Regions from separate parts of the Serratia sp. AS12 genome, predicted to be linked through region 4. Evidence: predicted binding sites of a transcription regulator. Region 4 holds the regulator's gene; each other region holds the start of a gene.
What was found. The regulator CRP, encoded in region 4, controls carbon source genes, mostly activating them, when cyclic AMP is high. The targets are predictions, from matches to a motif close to ATGTGANNNNNNTCACAT.
Positions count from the first base shown of each region.

Region 1: cdd (cytidine deaminase) is a predicted target of CRP. The motif match lies at 976-993, and genes of this name have one in related genera.
Region 2: deoC (deoxyribose-phosphate aldolase) is a predicted target of CRP. The motif match lies at 1,061-1,078, and genes of this name have one in related genera.
Region 3: SERAS12_RS07650 (ABC-F family ATPase) is a predicted target of CRP. The motif match lies at 1,362-1,379, and genes of this name have one in related genera.

Region 1 is NC_015566.1:1,651,883-1,654,087, reverse strand. It holds gene SERAS12_RS07785 (CidA/LrgA family protein) at 1-221, shown strand, start outside; gene SERAS12_RS07780 (CidB/LrgB family autolysis modulator) at 218-913, shown strand; gene cdd (cytidine deaminase) at 1,051-1,935, shown strand; gene SERAS12_RS07770 (NAD-dependent malic enzyme) at 2,157-2,205, shown strand, end outside.
Region 2 is NC_015566.1:665,369-667,573, forward strand. It holds gene SERAS12_RS03070 (NupC/NupG family nucleoside CNT transporter) at 1-926, shown strand, start outside; gene deoC (deoxyribose-phosphate aldolase) at 1,300-2,079, shown strand; gene deoA (thymidine phosphorylase) at 2,149-2,205, shown strand, end outside.
Region 3 is NC_015566.1:1,623,551-1,625,755, forward strand. It holds gene SERAS12_RS07635 (LysR family transcriptional regulator) at 1-23, opposite strand, end outside; gene SERAS12_RS07640 (isocitrate lyase/phosphoenolpyruvate mutase family protein) at 143-475, shown strand; gene mchS3 (MchS3 family protein) at 721-1,146, shown strand; gene SERAS12_RS07650 (ABC-F family ATPase) at 1,406-2,205, shown strand, end outside.
Region 4 is NC_015566.1:5,036,346-5,038,550, forward strand. It holds gene SERAS12_RS23350 (OsmC family protein) at 1-296, opposite strand, end outside; gene crp (cAMP-activated global transcriptional regulator CRP) at 676-1,308, shown strand; gene SERAS12_RS23360 (YccS/YhfK family putative transporter) at 1,363-2,205, shown strand, end outside.

The DNA.
Region 1 (2,205 bases), 2.1 Mb from region 4:
GCTGTCATCTGCTGATCCGTTATATGGTGCTGCTGTTCGTGCCGATTGGCGTCGGCGTGATGAACTATTACGATGAAATCATCGAACATCTCAGCCCGCTGGTGGTTTCCTGCGTTATCAGCACCCTGATGGTGCTTATCGTCGTCGCCTGCACCTCTCATTATTTTCACCGTGAACGTAAAATCATCGGCAGTGACGATCCTGCGGAGGGTAAAAAATGATCCATGAAATCTGGTGGTCATTGCCGTTGACGCTGTTGGTCTACTTTGCGGCTCGCTGGCTGGCTCAGCGGCTGAAGATGCCGCTGCTGAACCCGTTGCTGGTTTCCATGGCGGTGATCATTCCCCTGCTGCTGCTGACCGGCGTTCCCTATGAACGCTATTTTCAGGGCAGCAAAATTCTCAACGATTTGCTGCAACCGGCGGTGGTGGCGCTAGCCTTCCCGCTGTATGAGCAGTTGCATCAGATCCGCGCCCGCTGGAAGTCGATTATCGCAGTGTGCTTTATCGGCAGCATGACGGCGATGATCAGCGGCGGCGCCATCGCGCTGTGGATGGGCGCAACGCCCGAGATTGCCGCGTCAATCATGCCGAAATCCGTCACTACGCCGATCGCCATGGCGGTAGCGGGATCCCTTGGCGGCATCCCCGCAATCAGTGCCGTCTGCGTTATTTTCGCCGGCATCTTCGGGTCGGTATTTGGTCATTCGTTGTTCAGAGGGCTGAAAATCACCACCCGTTCGGCACGCGGCCTGGCGATGGGCACCGCTTCGCATGCCATAGGCACGGCACGCTGTGCGGAAATGGACTATCAGGAAGGCGCTTTCAGTTCGCTGGCGCTGGTGATCTGCGGGATTATTACTTCGCTGCTGGCGCCCTTTGTCTTCCCGGTGCTACTGCATTTGTTCGGTTAACGGGTTATAAACTTGCGATACATCTCGCATTTATCGTTTTCATTGCATTGATTTCATCAATAAAGAGATATAAATCACACTTTATTGCTTCAAGGCTGCCTAAAATGTTATCCCGTTAACCTGTAGAGAGATTTTCTATGCATCCGCGTTTTCACACTGCTTTCGGCGAACTGTCCGCGACATTGCAATCCATCCTGCTGCCTTATTTTGATGCGCCCGATTTCCCGGCCATGTTCAGAGCGGAGCAGGTAGACGCGATCAAGCAGCGCTGCGGGCTGGATGATGATGCTCTGGCATTTGCCCTGCTGCCTTTGGCGGCCGCCTGCTCGTTAGCGCCGATCTCTCATTTCCACGTCGGTGCCATTGCCCGCGGCCAGAGCGGCAATCTCTATTTTGGCGCCAATATGGAGTTCAGCGGTGCGCCGATGCAACAAACCATTCATGCAGAACAGTGTGCCGTGACCCACGCCTGGTTACGCGGTGAACCTGGCCTGGTCTCGATCACCGTTAACTACACGCCTTGCGGCCACTGCCGTCAGTTTATGAACGAACTGAACAGCGGTGCCGGCCTGCAAATTCGCCTGCCCGGCCGTGAGCCTGCCACGCTTGGCGACTATCTGCCGGATTCGTTCGGCCCGAAAGATCTGGATATCGCCACGCTGCTGATGGACCGGGTCGATCAGGGCTACCAGTTGACGCTGTCTGACGAACTGGAGAAAGCCGCGCTGGCCGCCGCTAACCAGAGCCATGCGCCCTACAGCAACGCCCACAGCGGTGTCGCGCTGGAGGCCGAAGACGGCACGATTTACGCCGGGCGCTATGCGGAGAACGCTGCCTTTAACCCAAGCCTGCCGCCGCTGCAAGCTGCGTTGATTCTGCTGAACGTCTCCGGACGCGACTGCCGGAAAATCCGCCGCGCGGTACTGGCTGAGCCACAAACCGCTATCCTCACCCAGTGGGACGCGACCCGTGCCACCCTGGAAGCGCTGGGTTGCCAAAACGTCAGCCGCATCACTTTCTGATCCCGATCACGGCGGTGCCGCCCGGCACCGCTGTTAACAGCCCCGTAAGCCGATTACAATGGCATTCACGTCTTAAAACACTTTCTTTAGTTAAATTAGGGCGTGATCGTCGATAATTACGCCAATTTACCTCATGATCCGATAACAATTGCTGTACATATTTTCCCGATCTTTTAGGATCGGCATCATAAAAGTTATCCGATACGTTGAAGAGCAAAACAATGGAACTTGAATACGAAAGCAAACGCCCCCTCTACATCCCTTACGCCG
Region 2 (2,205 bases), 1.1 Mb from region 4:
TGGGCATCATGCAATTGGTGATCCGTGTATTGGGCGGCGGTTTGCACAAACTGCTGGGCACTTCACGCACCGAATCGCTGTCGGCGACCGCCAATATCTTCGTCGGCCAGACCGAAGCCCCGCTGGTGGTGCGTCCGTATATTGCCACCATGACCCAGTCAGAACTTTTCGCCGTCATGTGCGGTGGCCTGGCCTCGGTAGCCGGTTCGGTGCTGGCCGGCTATGCTCAGATGGGCGTACCGCTGGAATACCTGATTGCCGCGTCGTTCATGGCCGCGCCGGGCGGGTTGTTGTTCGCCAAACTGATGGTGCCGGAAACCGAAAAAACCCACGATAAAGACGATGCGACGAAACTGATCGCCGAAGATGACCGCCCGGCCAACGTGATCGATGCGGCGGCGTCCGGCGCGGCATCCGGCATGCAGTTGGCGTTGAACGTCGGCGCCATGTTGCTGGCGTTTATCGCGCTGATCGCCTTGCTGAACGGCATTCTCGGCGGTATCGGTGGTTGGTTCGACTACCCGCAGCTGTCGCTTGAGTTGATGCTCGGTTGGGTCTTCTCGCCGATCGCCTTCCTGATTGGCGTACCTTGGCATGAGGCGATGACCGCCGGCTCGTTTATCGGCCAGAAGATTATCGTCAATGAATTTGTCGCTTACATGAACTTCGGCGCCTATTTGCGCCCGGACGACGTGGTGGCGGCGGAAGGGTTGCAGGTGCTGTCGACGCATACCAAGGCGATCATCTCTTTTGCGCTGTGCGGCTTTGCCAACCTGTCATCGGTGGCGATCCTGCTTGGCGGCTTGGGCAGCATGGCGCCGAACCGTCGTCACGACATCGCGCGCTTCGGCCTGAAGGCGGTCGCGGCCGGCACGCTCTCCAACCTGATGAGCGCGACCATCGCCGGGTTCTTTTTGGCGCTGTAAGCCTGGCATAGTTCTGCACTAGTGCGCCACGCCCTATTGCGAGACACCGCCTATACTCTAAGACGGGCACATGATGCCGTGCCCGTTGCCTGCGTCCGTTTCTTTAGCGAATTTGTGAACGATATCGCGTTATTTTGTGATGTTCTTCACATATAATTCCGGCCTGTTACAGTGTTATTTCATATAGTGTGACTCTGAGCGCGAATTGCCCCGGGCGATCGTGTTCAAATAGCTATTACTGACCCTGCACGATATGCAGGGCCAAGTGCGGTGAGAAGGATCTCAGTTGCCGCCGTGGGAACCCGTTCCCCAGCGCTATCTTCAAGGAACCAAGTCCGCTCGCCAACACCCAGGTTCGCAGTTGGAGAGTTTTATGACCGAATTAACCGCAGCAGCGCAACGTGCGCTGGCCCTGATGGATTTAACCACGCTGAACGATGACGACACCGATGAGAAAGTGATCGCGCTGTGTCGTCAGGCCAACAGCCCGGCTGGCCATACGGCGGCCATCTGCATTTATCCGCGCTTTATTCCGGTGGCGCGCAAGGCTCTGCGTGAGCAAGGGACGCCGGACATCCGCATCGCGACCGTCACCAATTTTCCGCATGGCAACGACGATATCGACATTGCGCTGGCGGAAACCCGTGCGGCTATCGCCTATGGTGCCGACGAAGTCGACGTGGTGTTCCCGTACCGCGCGTTGATCGCCGGTAATGAGCAGGTCGGTTTTGAGCTGGTGAAGCAATGCAAGCAAGCCTGCCAGGCGGCCAATGTGCTGCTGAAAGTGATTATTGAAACCGGTGAGTTGAAGCAGGCCAATCTGATCCGCAAGGCATCGGAAATTGCCATTAACGCCGGTGCCGATTTTATCAAAACCTCTACCGGCAAAGTGCCGGTCAACGCCACGCTGGAAAGCGCAGAGCTGATGATGTCGGCGATCCGCGATCTGGGCGTCGCCAAAACGGTGGGTTTCAAGCCGGCCGGCGGCGTGCGCACGGCAGAAGATGCGCTGCATTATCTGCAACTTGCCGATCGTATTCTGGGTGAAGGCTGGGCCGATGCGCGTCATTTCCGTTTCGGCGCTTCCAGCCTGTTAGCCAGCCTGCTGACGACGCTGGGCCACAGCACCGCAGCGTCTGGAAGCGGTTACTGATCGATAACGTCGGCAAGGCGCGATGCAGCGCCTGCCTGCACCCTACATTCGCTCAATCAGGGGGATGCTTTGTTCCTGGCACAAGAAATTATTCGTAAAAAACGTGACGGTCAGCCGTTGAACGAG
Region 3 (2,205 bases), 2.0 Mb from region 4:
AGTTGCAGGGAAGGTTCTTCCATTCGTTCTCCCAGGGAATGAATATCTGAAATCTGCGGCTATTATCATCCAGATTGATGATGGTTAGAATGCGTTTTTTATCGGGAGAACCTTATGGACACTCACAATAACGCCGCCGTTTTTGCCAATCTGCACCGTCAGCCACACCCAGGGTTACCGCGAGGCCGGGGCTGATGGGTTGTTTGTTTTGGGTGTGACGGATCCGGAAGAGATCCGTGACATTGCCGGCCAAACCGATCTGCTGCTTAATGTGATCGCCTGGCCTGGTCTTTTGCCGGCGGAGCAACTCGCTGCGCTTGGCGTACGCCGGGTGAGCGTCGGCTCATGGATCCCGCAAAGCCTCTGGACGCACACCGCCAGATTGGCGGCAGGTTTTCTGACCGATGGCAGTTCCGAACCGCTGTTCGGTGATGCAGCGCCTTACTCGCACATCAACGGCTGTTTTCCCGATTAACGAGTCAGTATGCCGGATGGGGGATTATCGCATTCGGCATGTTCGGGGAATGGGGATATTTCAAAAATGGCCGAAGAAAAGCAAGGTCATGGCTAGTTAACGTATAAGAGTGTATGAATCAAGCTATTTTATATATTTTAATGAGTCATGTTATTAATACGGCTATAAGTTTTCTATTTGCAATAATTTTATTTATGTGGTTAGGTTGGTATAAGGTAAATGATTTGTGAATGCAGGTGGGATTTATGAAAATGATTTTTATCGTTGCTACTTTGTTTTTCACTTCGTTATGTTCTCTCTATGGCTACGCAAATGAAAAAAATTATGAAACTATAGAAACCAACTTATCCCAGATTGGTTATTTTTCTTTAGGAATGAATAGCTTTGCTGGCAAGGTTAGTGAAGGAGAAGTTGCTGTAATAGATATTCTTAAAAGCAAAGGAGCAACTGATATTTTCCTGAGAATAGCCAATAATCCCAAGGCAACGCCAGAAAGTAAACTCTATGCAGCTTGTGGATTGAAGCAACTAGGTAAACTAAATAATAATGACGTCAAATCCATTTTTGAAAAAGAGTGGGATGATGATGTTTCGATATTGAAAGCAGACATTTTAAGAAAAGAAAAATTTAAATATTTATATTTTGGCATTTTAAATCATGGATGCATGTGAGTGTATTTACTGAATTACTCTATTTTTTGGGGAAGTGCCCATGGCAACCTTCAAGCGGTAATAGTTTCACCGAGATCCCTCCGTCAGCGAGCAGCTTGCATTGCGCCGAGCCATGGGCCCGGCATGTCGGGTTAACCGCATGATCCTCTGCCGCCGCACCTTTGCTCAAATTGTCACCGAAACTTCCCGCGATCTCTTATCCTCGTTATGGCATAATGCGCGCCAAATCACATTCCCAATGATATGAAGAGCGAGCGCTGTGTTAAGCACTAACAACATCACTATGCAGTTTGGCAGTAAGCCGTTGTTTGAAAACATCTCCGTCAAGTTTGGCGGCGGTAACCGCTACGGTTTGATCGGGGCCAACGGCTGCGGCAAATCCACCTTTATGAAAATCCTGGGTGGCGATCTGGTGCCGAGCGGCGGCAACGTGTTCCTCGATCCGAACGAACGCCTGGGCAAACTGCGTCAGGATCAGTTCGCTTTCGAACAATACAGCGTGCTGGACACCGTCATCATGGGCCACCACGAGCTGTGGGCGGTGAAGGAAGAGCGTGACCGCATTTACGGTCTGGCCGAAATGAGCGAAGAAGACGGCTATAAAGTGGCCGATCTGGAAGTGGCTTACGGCGAGATGGACGGTTACACCGCAGAAGCGCGCGCCGGCGAACTGCTGCTTGGCGTAGGCATCCCGGTTGAACAGCATTACGGCCCAATGAGCGAGATCGCGCCGGGCTTCAAACTGCGCGTATTGCTGGCGCAGGCGCTGTTCTCCGATCCGGAGATCCTGTTGCTCGACGAACCGACGAACAACCTGGACATCGATACCATTCGCTGGCTGGAGCAGGTGCTGAACGATCGTAACAGCACCATGGTCATCATTTCGCACGACCGTCACTTCCTGAACATGGTCTGTACTCACATGGCGGATCTGGACTACGGCGAGCTGCGCGTTTACCCGGGTAACTACGACGAATACATGACCGCGGCCACTCAGGCGCGTGAGCGTCTGGTTGCGGACAACGCCAAGAAGAAGGCACAGATTAACGAACTGCAATC
Region 4 (2,205 bases):
TTGTCGGTCAGATCTTTGCCGGTCACGATAAAATGCAGGTTGATATGGGTAAAGATGCGCGGCACTTCTTCACGCCGTTCGGAGGTCAATTTTACCTCGCAATCACGCACATCATTACGCCCTTTCTTCAGGATCGACACCACGTCGATAGCGCTGCATCCCCCCACCGACATCAACACCATTTCCATCGGGCTGGGTGCTTTATCGCCGGCGTTGCCGTCCATCAACACCTGATGGCCAGACGCGGATTCCCCCAGAAACGTCAACCCTTCCACCCACTTAACTCTTGCCTGCATATTGGTCACTCCGATTAATTTCTTAAAATCAGAGTACGCTTTCGCATAGAAACTGGCAACGGAACCTGATGCTAGTCATGCGCGAGCAAGACAACACGAGACACCCGCCTCACTCTGTGCTACAAACAGAGCCGCAATAAATCTTTCCGGGACACTGATTTCAGGGAAACTCCCAGAGAAAGGCTCCTTTACCGGTATGTTAATAGAATGTAGCTTGCAGCTCTCCCGGCAAGTTAATATGCTAGAGCAACAGCGTATATTTATGACACGCCTCAAAACCTGCTGCCAGCCACCCTTAAAACAACGGCGACAGCACGTTTTACAGGGAACTCTGACCCCTGTGACACAAGGCAGCGATAACAACAGAGGATAACAGCGAATGGTTCTCGGCAAACCGCAAACAGACCCTACACTCGAATGGTTCCTGTCTCATTGCCATATCCACAAATATCCATCCAAAAGTACGCTGATTCACCAAGGTGAAAAAGCCGAAACGCTTTACTACATCGTAAAAGGCTCCGTCGCGGTGCTGATTAAAGATGAAGAAGGTAAAGAGATGATCCTGTCCTACCTTAACCAGGGGGATTTCATCGGCGAGCTTGGATTATTTGAAGAAGGCCAGGAGCGTAGCGCCTGGGTCAGGGCGAAAACCGCCTGTGAAGTGGCTGAGATTTCTTACAAGAAATTCCGCCAACTGATTCAGGTCAACCCGGACATCCTGATGCGCCTGTCAGCGCAGATGGCAAGCCGCCTGCAAGTGACCTCAGAGAAAGTGGGTAACCTTGCTTTCCTGGACGTTACCGGCCGCATCGCGCAAACGTTGCTGAACCTGGCGAAACAGCCCGATGCCATGACCCACCCCGACGGCATGCAGATCAAAATCACCCGCCAGGAAATTGGTCAGATCGTCGGTTGTTCACGTGAAACCGTCGGCCGCATTCTGAAAATGCTGGAAGATCAAAACCTGATCTCCGCCCACGGCAAAACCATTGTCGTTTACGGCACGCGTTAATCACTGAAAAAACGGCGCGATGATTCGCGCCGTTTTTTTATGCCCCGACCGATCATGTGGCGTCGACTGATTTACCACCCGGAAGTCAATTACGCACTGCGGCAAACGCTGGTGCTGTGTCTGCCGGTGCTCCTTGGCCTGCTGATCGGCCACCTGCAACTCGGCCTGCTGTTTTCCCTGGTTCCCGCCTGCTGTAACATCGCCGGGCTGGACACGCCCCACAAACGTTTTTTCAAACGCCTGATCGTCGGCGGTTCACTGTTTGCACTCAGCAGCCTGTTGCTGCAACAGGCGTTGCTCTGGCAATTGCCGCTGCCGGCGTTGATGCTTGGCCTGGCTCTGCTGCTCGGTGTCAGCGGCGAAATCAGCCCATTACATGCCCGCCTGCTCCCCGCCGCGTTGATCGCCGCCATCTTTTCTCTCAGCATGGCCGGCACGGTGCCACTGTGGTACGCCCCCTTACTGTATGTGGTGGGTACCGCCTGGTACGGCCTGTTCACCTGGTTCTGGTTCAAGCTGTGGAAAGAACAGCCGATGCGCGAATCGCTGAGCCAGCTTTATCTGGAACTGGCGGACTACTTTGAAGCCAAGTATTCCCTGTTAACCCAACATACCGATCCGCAAACCGCGTTACCGCCATTGCTGGTGCGCCAGCAAAAAGTGATGGACCTGATCAGCTTGCTGTATCAGCAGCTCAACTTTTTGCCGCACGCCAATAATCTCGAGCAAAAACGCCTGCAGCGAACCTTTCAGGTCGCGCTGGATTTACAAGAACACATTACCGTCAGCCTGCACCTGCCGGAAGAAGTGCAAAAACTGGTGGAGCAAAGCCAGGCCGAGGCGATTATCCGCCGCAATGCGCAGGTGATTGCCGGCCGGCTGCGCACGGTGGCGCAC